One region of the Allobranchiibius huperziae genome, then DNA from elsewhere that is predicted to be linked to it. Evidence: riboswitches for the same ligand, from Rfam matches in the RefSeq annotation. Region 1 holds a riboswitch; each other region holds the start of a gene.

What was found. A riboswitch is a leader RNA that binds a small molecule or an ion and turns the genes downstream of it on or off. The one in region 1 is predicted to bind cyclic di-AMP.
Region 2: linked by a shared signal. The riboswitch ahead of HNR15_RS02815 (C40 family peptidase) and the one ahead of HNR15_RS18635 (LysM peptidoglycan-binding domain-containing protein) in region 1 are both predicted to bind cyclic di-AMP.
Region 3: linked by a shared signal. The riboswitch ahead of HNR15_RS18675 (transglycosylase family protein) and the one ahead of HNR15_RS18635 (LysM peptidoglycan-binding domain-containing protein) in region 1 are both predicted to bind cyclic di-AMP.

What each region holds. Positions count from the first base shown of each region.
Region 1 is NZ_JACCFW010000001.1:2,355,572-2,359,318, reverse strand. It holds gene HNR15_RS11050 (RNase J family beta-CASP ribonuclease) at 1-644, shown strand, start outside; gene HNR15_RS18635 (LysM peptidoglycan-binding domain-containing protein) at 915-1,628, opposite strand; cyclic di-AMP (ydaO/yuaA leader) riboswitch at 1,643-1,800, opposite strand; gene HNR15_RS11040 (hypothetical protein) at 2,306-3,049, opposite strand; gene HNR15_RS11035 (SatD family protein) at 3,046-3,705, opposite strand; gene HNR15_RS11030 (endonuclease/exonuclease/phosphatase family protein) at 3,742-3,747, shown strand, end outside.
Region 2 is NZ_JACCFW010000001.1:584,924-588,670, reverse strand. It holds gene HNR15_RS02830 (FAD-dependent oxidoreductase) at 1-244, shown strand, start outside; gene HNR15_RS02825 (FkbM family methyltransferase) at 409-1,293, opposite strand; gene HNR15_RS02820 (hypothetical protein) at 1,336-1,536, shown strand; gene HNR15_RS02815 (C40 family peptidase) at 1,606-2,373, opposite strand; cyclic di-AMP (ydaO/yuaA leader) riboswitch at 2,388-2,557, opposite strand; gene HNR15_RS02810 (iron-dependent transcriptional repressor DtxR) at 2,700-3,431, opposite strand.
Region 3 is NZ_JACCFW010000001.1:3,003,775-3,007,521, reverse strand. It holds gene HNR15_RS14235 (serine/threonine-protein kinase) at 1-115, shown strand, start outside; gene HNR15_RS14230 (threonine/serine exporter family protein) at 254-1,819, shown strand; cyclic di-AMP (ydaO/yuaA leader) riboswitch at 2,006-2,149, shown strand; gene HNR15_RS18675 (transglycosylase family protein) at 2,227-2,886, shown strand; gene HNR15_RS14220 (prepilin peptidase) at 3,208-3,747, shown strand, end outside.

The DNA of each region.
Region 1 (3,747 bases):
ACGCCGTCTACCGGGTGATCAACGGCCTGATGCGCCTCGGCGCGAATGTCGTGCACAAGGGCAACGCCATGGTGCATGTCTCCGGGCACGCCAGCGCGGGGGAGTTGCTCTACTGCTACAACATCGTCAAGCCGCGCAACGTGATGCCGGTGCACGGCGAATGGCGCCACCTGATCGCCAACGGCGACCTCGCCGTGAAGACCGGCGTGCCGCGCAGCAACGTCGTGCTCGCCGAGGACGGCGTCGTCGTCGACCTCGTGAAGGGCAAGGCCTCCATCACCGGCGCGGTGCCGTGCGGCTACATCTACGTCGACGGCTCGCTGGTGGGCACCACCGATGAGACCCTGCTGAAGGACCGCCGGATCCTGCGCGACGAGGGTTTCGTGACCGTCATCGTCGTACGCGACGCCGACACCGGGCAGATCGCGGCCGGACCGCAGATCCAGGCCCGCGGCTTCGCCGAGGGAGAGGCGGTCCTCGACGAAGTGCTGCCGAAGCTCGAGGCCGCCCTGGAGGAGGCCCGCCGCAAGGGCGTCACCGACTCCTACCAGTTGCAGCAGGTCATCCGCCGCACCGTGGGCTCGTTCATGGGCGGCAAGCTGCGCCGGCGTCCCATGATCATCCCGGTCGTCATCGACGCCTGAGTCACCCCACGAAGTTCTCCGCTTCGCTTCACCCGACGAGGTTTCTCCCCCGCTTCGCTCCTTCGAATACCTCGTCGGGGTCCGAAGCTTCGCTCCGATACTTCGCGGGGACCCCGAAGTAACCCCACGAAGTTCTCCGCTTCGCTCCGATACTTCGCGGGGACCCCGAACGTCACCCCACGAAGTTCTCCGCTACGTAGCCGAGAACTTCGTGGGGAGAAGAAGGAGGCCCGGACCGACGAGCGGTCCGGGCCTACTTCATGAGCGATCTCAGATGGACAGGTGCTGTCCGACGAAGATCAGGTTGGCGTTGTTCACAGTGCCCTTGTTCATGGCGAACAGGGCCTGCCAGCCACCCTTGACGTGGTACCGCTCAGCGAGCTTGCTGAGCGTGTCGCCGGCGTGCACCGTGATGACACGGCCGGTGGGCTGCGTACGCAGCTGCGGCGCAGCGGCGCGGTGCAGGTGCGTGCGCACCTGGGGAGCAGCGGCAACGTGACGGTAGGTACGCACCTGGGGTGCGACCGCGTGACGCTGCTTGACCACGGGGCGCGAGGCGCTGCGGCCGGGGTGCTTGACGACGGTGCGGGGGGTCGGGGTGGCGACGCCACCACCGCTGCTCGCGCCGTTGCCGGAGGTCAGGCCGGCCTTCTTGGAGCAGACCGGCCATGCGCCGGCGCCCTGGGAGGCGAGCACCTTCTGGGCGACCGCGATCTGTGCCGAACGGCTGGCGAGGTCCGCGCGAGCGGCATACGCCGTGCCGCCGTAGCCGGCCCAGGTCTGCTGGGTGAACTGCAGGCCACCGTAGAAGCCGTTGCCGGTGTTGATGGCCCAGTTGCCGCCGCTCTCACAAGCAGCGACGCGGTCCCACACGGAGCCGGAGGCAGCGTGTGCGCTGCCGGCGGCCGCGAGGCCGGTGCCGAGCATCGCGGTGCCGACGGCACCGACCGTGATCATGCGAGTCTTGGTGGAGATGTTCTTCATGTATGAACCAATGTCCCTTTCCTGACGCGCGCCTACGGAGTTAGCTGTCGGGTCGGGCGGTCAGGTGCCCTGCAGAAGTTCTCTGCTTAACCCCAGTGGGTCTCCATGCATGGAGACCCGGTTGGGTCCCCCGTCCTCGCCGTTCCCGGGACGTTCCCGGCAGATGGTGACACCGGGCGAGGTTAGGCGCGGTGCCACGAGGGCTGAATCGTGCCGTGGTGTGGCACGCCCCGAAAGTGGGCCGTTAGCACATCTAGTGCTGACGACCCGATGTGGACCACCGTACGTGCCGATGCCGCCCCTGCCAAACCCGCCTGGTCGACCGTCCGGTCGTGTCTGTGGCGGTCCTGTGAGCAAGCGGAAGCGCATCTGGGGGTTGAGATGTGATAGTTAGGAAGGCTATGTCCGAAACGCATGGACCGGGCGGCAGTGTGCGCCGAGGTCCAGCAGGTGGTGGCAGCGGCGGCCGAGCTCGTGCCGGATAAGTGCAATCTGCTTGCAACGGACCGGCACTGGGCGCCTGCGCAGTCCGCCCGCGGTCACGTGTCGACGCGGTGACCCTGTGGTCATGCCCTGGTGCGGGTGAGACGGACATCCACCGGATCCCCGTGGCACATTCCGAACCGCGGTGTGCTGAGCGGGGCCTAGGAACCGGGTGACCGATGTCACGCCCGTCCTCAGCGCAGGCCGACGATGCCGAGGGCGCCGAGCGCGACCAGCCAGCTGACGAAGCTGCCGACCAGGAAGTACTCGGTGACGGCATCGATGCCGAGGCCGGAGATCTCCTGGCGCGCCGATCGACGGGCCTGCAGCTCGGGGAAGCGGATGAGGCCCTTCGCGGCGATCACGAGCCCGGCCGCGGTGATCTGCCCGGCCATGCCGAGCCCGAGGATGAACAGGCGCTCCATCGGACCGAGCAGCCGACCGCCGCGCAGCTCGTCGGAGGGCTGCGGCTGGCCCTCCGGCTTCACCGCGCCGATCGCGGTCAGCACCAGGCGCACCAGCTCGTTGCCGGTGGCCAGCTGCACCGCTCCGAGGCCGAGCACCAGCAGGAAGCGGTCGGGCGACAGGTCGTGCAGCGTGGCGAACGCGCTGTGCCGCATCCAGTGGCCGAGCGCGCCGTCGGCGTGACTCGCGCTGCCCGCGGCGATCATCACGACCAGGACGCCCGCTCCGAGCAGGCACAGCGCCAGCGTCTCGCCGTGTCTGCTGCGCGCGGCGCGACCGGCCAGCCAGCGCCACGCGGCGGCGACCGCGGCAGCGAAGACCAGCAGCACGATGTCGGCGGCGTCGTGCAGGTCGGCCAACAGGGCGGCCACAAGGAGAACGAGCGGCCCCACGGCGTACGACGCCACGACGGACCGGACCCGCACCAGGTCGCCGACGCCGACGGCGAGCAGTAGTGCGCCGAGGATGCTCATCGGACGGAGGCGAGGTCGCGGGCGGCGTTCACAATGACTTCCAGGCCCGCGGCGCGGATGCGCTGGGAGATCGCCGACGGGGAGACGTCCTCGGCGCGTGCGATCTCCGTGCGGGACTCGCCTGCCACGAGGCGTTGCAGGATGCGCATGGCTCGTTCATCCAGCGATGAAAGCAGTTGGTCCTGACACACCAGGGCGGCGTTGACCGCTCCCGCGCTGGGGCCGTCGTCCTGCGCGGGGGTGTAGACGGTGCGTACGGCGTGCGTCGCCGGTCGTCGTTCGGCCGCCTGCGCGGCTTCGATCGCCTTGCGGGCGGCCCACCACGCCGGTCCGTCCTGGGTGCCGGCGCGGGCGTCCAGCACGGTGGCGCCTCCCCAGCTCAGCCCGAATCGCACCAGCGTCTCGGGCATCAGGCCCAGCCTGATCCGGAAGGCCGCCTCCAGCGCATTGCCGAGGGTTTCGTAGCTGGCCTGGAATTCATCACCTACCGTGATCCGCAGTGCGGTGGTCGCGGCCACCAGGTGGTCGGTGCGGCGCAAGGTGGAGACGAGGCGGGTGTGCAACGCATGGCGGTCGGGGGCGCCCCGGGAGTCCACGATGTCGCCGATCAGGGTGGCGCACGGGTCTGCGTGCTCAGCGGGCTTCACGTCCTGCATATGAAGATCATAGCTTCATAATGTCAAGATGAAGGAATGTTC
Region 2 (3,747 bases), 1.8 Mb from region 1:
CGTCGCCGCCAGCCTCGGCGTCGGGCAGTCCCGCCCGTACCGGCACCGTGACCTCGGCCTCGTGGCTGATCTGGGCGGAACACAGGGTGTGGCCAAGGCGCTCGGTGTGCCCCTCACCGGCCCGATCGCGAAGGTCACGGCGCGCGGCTATCACCTCTTCGCGCTCCCCAGCGCGGCCGCCAAGGTGCGGGTGGCCACGGACTGGCTCTACGCTCGATCCTGCCGACCCGTGTCGTGCAACTGACCAACGTGCAGGCCGAGGACGTCAGCATCGCGACCGCCCAGCACACCGACATCTACCCGCCGCCACCCGGGCGGGAGGGCACGACCCAGCACTGAATCGTCGCCGCGAGCCCGCCCGCCGCGACCCTCAGCCGGGTGGTCGTCGGGTCGTGCAGCCGGGTCTGATCAGCGCGACGGCGTCGGTTGCGCACGGACCGCCACCTGGTCCCGGAAGATCCGGGCACTGTCCGGGTCCAGGACACCTCGGCGGACCAGCTCCGCGATGCAGAGCAGCGTCACGCCGTACGACGCGTACGCCAGGTCGCAGATCAGCCCCAGGTGATGCAGTTGGTCCTCGCTCAGCACGTCGAGGCGCGCCAGGTCGCGCACGTAGAGGACATCGGCCTCCACCAGGTGCCGAGCCTGTTCCTGCAGCGGGTCGGCCCACTGCAGCGGCGCGAGCGGCCAGGTCTTGGTGTTGACGAACAGGTGCGGCACGAAGCCGTGCGCCCGCAGCTCCAGATCGAGGTCGGCGAAGGTGGGCTGGTCCTCGTACAACCGGGTGAACCCCACCTCGGTCTGCACGGCGACGGCCCTGGCGAGCAGCCGCCGGCCGTGCCGGAAGACGTCGAGCTCACCGCCCTGGATGTCGATCTTGAGGTAGTCCAGCTGCTCGATCTCGGTGATGTCGTCCAGGCGTCGGGTGGCCATCGGAATGCGGTCGGTCACCGACGCCATCCGCGGGAAGTCGGTCAACAGTCCCAGCTGGGCACGGTCCGGTTCGAGCATGCTGGCGAAGCCGCTCTCGACGCAGAGTCGCAGGGTGTGCTCGGCCCCGTCCCCCACCGCGTACGGCAGGTAGCGGTGCGCCCCGTCCTCTCTCGTCGTGAGTTCGGCATACGCGGACTCCTGCGGCTCGAACCCGGTCACCCGGGCGACTCCCTGCTCCAACAGCGGCGCGTACGGCGGCTCCCCGTCGATGGGGTTGGCGCCGATGTCGACGATCTCGACCGGACGTCGACCGCTCAGCACATGCGAGGCGGCGCCGGGTGCGGGTGGGGTGGAGGGCACGAGCGTCAGCCTAGGTGGGCCCGGTGCGGACATACTGGCCGAATGAGCGATGACGCGAACGACCCGAACCCCCAGGAACCCGCCCAGCAGCTCAGCCCCGACGAGGGCGAGGCAGGCGACACGGGGCTCGTCGCGGACTCCGAGGCGAGCGGCGGCAGCGGCGCCGCGACCGGGGAGGACAAGAGCTTCTCGCAGCAGGAGGACGAGAAGCGGCCGGGCGACGGCCCCGCCGCGCGCGACTGACCGAACCTCTGCACGACATGACGATGCCCCCTCACCATCGGTGAGGGGGCATCGTCATGACGTGGACGCTCAGGGGCGGCCGTACCCCGAGGGGGTGCCGTAGACGGCCTCGATCTTCACGTGGTCACCGGGCTTGGGCGCGGCGATCATCATGCCGTTACCCAGGTAGATGCCGACGTGGTAGGCGGGGCTGCCGAAGAACACCAGGTCGCCCGGCTGGGGGGTGCTCACGGGAGTCGCCGACGCCTGCTGGGCCGCCGCGGTGCGCGGCAGGTTGATGCCGAGCTGGGCGTAGACGTAGCTGGTGAACCCGGAGCAGTCGAACCCGCTGGGGGTGGTGCCGCCGTAGACGTAGGGAACACCGATGTAGCGCTCCGCGATCGCGACGACGCCGCTGGCGGACGAGGGCGCCGAGACGGTGCTGCCACCGCCGTTGCCCGACCGGACCGGCGTCGTGTGCTTCGGCGCGGGCTGACGCACGACGTGGCGCACCGGGGCGACCACGTGGCGCACCGGAGCCGGAGCCGCCTTCTCCACGACGGGCGCGACGTAGGTGTCCGCGTGGACGGCGACGAGCCGGGTGTGGGCGTCGACCGCCGCGGCGACGTGCGGCGCGGACGTACGAGCGGTGTTCTGCACCAGCGTCATCGACGCCTGGGCGGGAGCCGCGGCGGAGGCCGGGCCCTGGTGCTTCGTGTCAGCGGCCTGCGCGGACTGGGAGAACACGGCGGAGGCCACGAGGCCGCCGCCGACAGCTACCGCGGCGGACACGCGTGCGGTGGTGTTGAAGGACGTGGACAACTTGCTCGGGGCGCGATGACGCCCCCGGGGCTGCATGACAGACACGGATGAAAACCTCTCGGCGCCTACGAGGTGAGCTGTCGGGCTCGGGTGGAGGTGTTACCCGGTCCGTGGCAGTCCGTTCCCCGATGACTGCCCGTGACTTAGCCCCGAGGCCGTCCCGATACTGCGAACGGCCGAAGGTGGGTCCCCCGCTCCTGCCTTGCGGATCGTTGCATTCCCGGGCTGCTTGGCAGGACTCGGCGGTGCCGCTCGGGGGTCCTCAGGCTGAGAACCGCCGCCGACGATACATGGACTGCACACCGACATCACAATCGGGTCACGGGACCTGTGGACGGCCGGCCGGACGGCGGCGCACGACGTCAGGAGACGGCTACGGCTCCCGCGGCGAGGGCCGCCGTGGAGGGCAGCTGCACGAAGACGTGGGAGGCGATCTCAGGGGGAAGCGAGACGCCCTCCGGCCCGTCCTCGACCCGGGCCAGCACCCGCCCGTCCTCCAGGCGTGCGCGCACGACGGCGCCGGGTGAGATGCCGGCGGCGGTCAGCACCTCCAAAGTGGCGTGATCGGCCTGCGCGGGTTCGCCGATGCGGCGTACGACGAGCAGGGACGGCTCGGCGGAGACCACCTCGGTGAGGGAGGCGACGCCGTCCCGGAACTTCTCGATGGTCCCGGTCTCCCCCAGTTCGGCGAGACCGGGGATCGGGTTGCCGTAGGGGGAGAGGGTGTGGTCCTTCAGCATCGTGAGGATCTTGCGCTCGACCCGCTCGCTCATCACGTGTTCCCAGCGGCAGGCCTCGTCGTGCACGTACTCCAGCTCCAGCCCGATCACGTCGACCAGCAGCCGTTCGGCCAGCCGGTGCTTGCGCATGACGCGAGTGGCCAGGGTGCGGCCGTGCTCGGTGAACTCCAGGTGGCGGTCGCCCGCGAGGGTGAGCAGGCCGTCGCGTTCCATCCTGGCGACGGTCTGGGACACCGTCGGCCCGGAGTGGCCGAGACGCTCGGCGATCCGGGCGCGCAGCGGGACGATGCCCTCCTCCTCCAGATCGAAGATGGTGCGCAGGTACATCTCGGTGGTGTCGATCAAGTCGGTCACAGGGTCGATCTTCCCATCCCGGACCGGTGTCGGCACCCGTCGGCGCACAGTGACCACGCAGCGCCCGTTCGGGAATCATCCGGGCCGGACGGTCGTTCCACTGGGCGTGGCAGCACGGACGTCCCCTCGTCCGCTGTCACGCGAAGGTCTCGGACTCCGGTCCGGGGCGAGCGGGCTGCGAAGCCCGGCTCGGGCGGCCGCCATCTCCCCCTGTATGGCGGTCGCCCTCTTCCTTCCCCACCGCCTCGCGAAACCCCGTTGCGGGCCACCTGCCGGCGTGTCTACCGTGCTGGGTACACGAGAGAGGAGGTGGTCC
Region 3 (3,747 bases), 650 kb from region 1:
GCTCGCGGCCCTCTACGGTCTGGGCTCCCTGGACCAGGGGGTGAGCACCTTTCCGTATGCCGACACCGCACAGCTCCCGCTGAGCGACGTTCTTCCCTCGCTGCCAGGTGGCTGAGAGAGCATGACGGGATCGCCCCGCGGGGCGTCTCCCGTGTGCCCCGCTCGCTGAGCCGACGTCCCCGTCGGGCCCGTGCGTGGCGGGTGCGGGAGTATCGAACCTTCCCGACCGACGTACCGGAGGTGCGTGAGACCCATGGCGCAGTACGGCCACGAGGCACCCCTGCCCGACCCGGATTCCGGCAGCTACCGGATCCCCGAGGACACCGACTCCTCATTCGCCGAGTCGCCGGCCCATGGGTTCGCGGTGGCGCGACGGATGCGTTTCCTACGTGGCGAGCCGGTCACCGAGCCCATGCCGATCGCGGACGCGCTGCGCAACTCGCCCTACCGGCACCCCGCGACGATGAGCGCACCGGAGAAGGACGCCGGCACCCGCAAGGCGCTCGATCTCGCGGTGCGGGTAGGGGAGTTGCTGCTGCGCTGCGGCGCGGGCACCCGGGACGTGGAGGCCAGCGTCGTCGCGGTCGCCGCGGCGGCGGGCCTGCGACGTCTCGAGGTCGACATCACCAACCAGTCGCTGCTGGTGCAGGCGCCCGGTCCGTCGGGGGAGACCGTCACGATGCTGCGTGTGGTGCGGTCGAGCACTCGCGACTTCGCCCGGCTGACCGACGTCCACGTCATGGTGCAGGAGCTGACCCGGGGCGGCTTCACCGACATCGACGAGGCGCTCGGACGGCTCAAGCGGATCCAGCGCAGCACCCGGATCTACCCGCGGTGGTTGATCGCGGTCGGCTACTCGGCGCTGGCGGGATCGGTGTGCGCGCTGCTCGGCGGCGGCAGCATGGCCATCGTCGTGGCCGTGCTGTCCGCCTTCGTCACCGACTATCTCGGCCGTCTGATCCGCAAGCGCAACATCCCGTCGTTCTACATCGACGCGGTCGGCAGTGCCGTGTCGGTGATGCTGGCCTGGCTGGGCTACCTGCTGGCCGCGAAGGGCGACCTCGGGCTGCAGATGTCGACGGCCGACTTCGCGTACGCCGTCTCCGGCGGGTTGGTCGTGCTGCTGCCCGGACGCGCGATGGCCTCGGCGGTCGAGGACGCCATCACCGGGTATCCGGTGACCGGCGCAGGCCGGTTGCTCACGGTCTTCCTCAGCGCCGCCGGCATCATCGTCGGCGTCGCCGGCGGCCTGTCCCTCACCCTCAAACTCGACTCGGCGCTCAACCTGCAGCTCACCTCACCGGGCGCTCTGCACTTCGGCTCCTCGAACGCGACGCTCAGCCTGCAGTTCCTCTACGGCGCGGTCGGTGCCGCCGCCGGTGCGCTCACGATGCGCAGCAGGCCGCGCTTCATCCTGCCGACCGCGGTGCTCGGCAGCCTGGCGCTGGGCCTGTCGGGTCTGGCGCACCTGGTGTGGGCCGTCGGGGCGACCACCTCCATCGCGGTGGCGTCGGTGTCGGTCGGGGTGCTCGCCCGCGTGATCGGCCTACGGCTCGGCGCGCCCGCCCTGGTGCTGGTACTGCCGGCGGTCTCGCCGATGCTTCCCGGTCTGCGGATCTTCGAGGGCATGTACGACGCCATCGTCGGATCGGTGATCGGCTCCGCCGCCTCCAACACCCAGAGCGCGGCGGCGTTCCCGACCCTGCTCGGCGCCGCGGGAGTCGCCCTCGCCATCAGTACGGGGGTCGTACTCGGCGATGTGCTCGCGGCACCGCTGGATCGCAACGCGCTGCGGCGCCGCCGAGCCCGCATACGCTGATCTTTCAGATAGGGCAAGCATTTTCGCCCGCGTGTCGCAAACCTCCGGTAATGTTTGCCGCCCCTGCACGATGTGATCACCAGTCACACGCACCTCATACGTCACAAGTACGGGGAAGTGTCACAACTGCATACCGCACACCCGCGCGTCCGGACGCCGAACCTCATCGGACGCACCGGCCCCTCACTCCCGAGGACGCCGGCCGAGGACGGGGGACCCAACAACGGCGGACGCCGTACGTGTCTGCCTAGGGGTGAAGCCGGTACGCCGGCCGGGCACCTGACAGCCCGAACCCGACAGCTCACCCCGCAGGCGTTCGTCAGGAAGGAACGCTCTTGCGTTACGCACCGAAACACGCTGTCGCCAGACCGTCGTCCATCACCGGACGACGCACCGCTGGAGTCATGATGGCCTCTGCCGCCACCGTCGGCGCCGGCCTGGCCACCGCCGGCGCCGCCCACGCGGAGTCCCCGTACAACGTCTGGGACCGCGTCGCGACCTGCGAGAGCAGCAACAACTGGGCGATCAACACCGGCAACGGGTACTACGGCGGGTTGCAGTTCTCGGCCAGCACCTGGACCGGTTTCGGCGGCTCGAAGTACGGCGCCACCGCCAACCTGGCCACCCGCGACCAGCAGATCTACATCGCGCAGGCGGTGCTGCGCGCTCAGGGCCCCGGCGCCTGGCCGGTGTGCAGCGTGCGCGCCGGGCTCACCCGCGCCAACGGTCTTGCCGTGGTGGTCGACCCCGGGAGCGGCAACCCCACTCCTCAGCCGCCCCCCTCCCGCGGCACCGTCCGCAAGCTCGCCGTCGACGGCTCCTTCGGTCCGCTCACCATCAGGGCGGTGCAGCAGTGGGTCGGGGTGTCGCAGACCGGCACGATGTCCTACTCCACCCGCACCGCCCTGCAGCGCAAGGTCGGCACGACCCCCGACGGCGACATCGGCCCCAAGACGGTCGCCGCCCTGCAGACCAAGATCGGCATCAGCCGCGATGGCGCGTCGTACATGAACACGCGCACCGTCCGCGGCCTGCAGACCTTCTTGAACGCGTACGTGCTGGTCTGACCGACCACTCGAACCGCCCGTCCCTGTTGCAGGGGCGGGCGGTTCGTCGTCGTGCGGTGTGTTTCACGGACGTTGCTCACGTTTCGGCCCGCTCAGTCCGAAATGCGGGGTGCGGCAAGGGGTGTGGGCCCGTCGTGGCCCGCTCGCCCCGAAACGCGGCGTGCGCGTGGGGCTCGGCCGTCACAAGGGCACCGCCCTGTCCGTTGCGCGCGGCGCGAACGGTGGTGACCCGGCTCAAGGGCGCCGCGTGGTCCCTTGTGAGCATCGACCGTTGTCCACAGACTGCGCACGCGCGGGCGCTCGCTCCATCAGACTGACGCGATGATCGCGGTCGCCGTCCTCCTCGCTGCCGCCGTCGGCGCGGCGTACGGGGAGTGGCTGCGGCGTTCGCTCGCGACGGGGCGCTACCGGTTGCCCGACGAGAGCGCACCGCTGCCCGCCCGCAGGTGGCTCGTGCCTGTCGCGGCACTCGCGGCCGCCGGTGCGGTGTGGCACTTGGCAGACCTGCACCGCTGGGGCCTGGTGTCGGCGTACGTCGTGCTGATCGCCGTCGCGCTGCCGTTGGCCGCGATCGATCTGGACGTCCATCGGCTGCCCGACCGACTCACCCTGCCGGCCATCCCGGCGATCGCCCTGCTGCTCGCGCTGGACTCGGACGTGCACCGACTGCCGCGTTCGCTGCTGTGTGGGGGGCTCGCCGGGCTGGTCTTCCTGCTGCTCGCGCTGGCGGTGCCCGGCGGTCTCGGCCTGGGCGACGTGAAGCTGGCCGCCCTGCTCGGACTGCCACTCGGATGGTGGGGTTACCCGGTGCTGATCCAAGGACTGGCAGGCGGTTTCGTGATCGGCGGGGTCGTCTCGCTC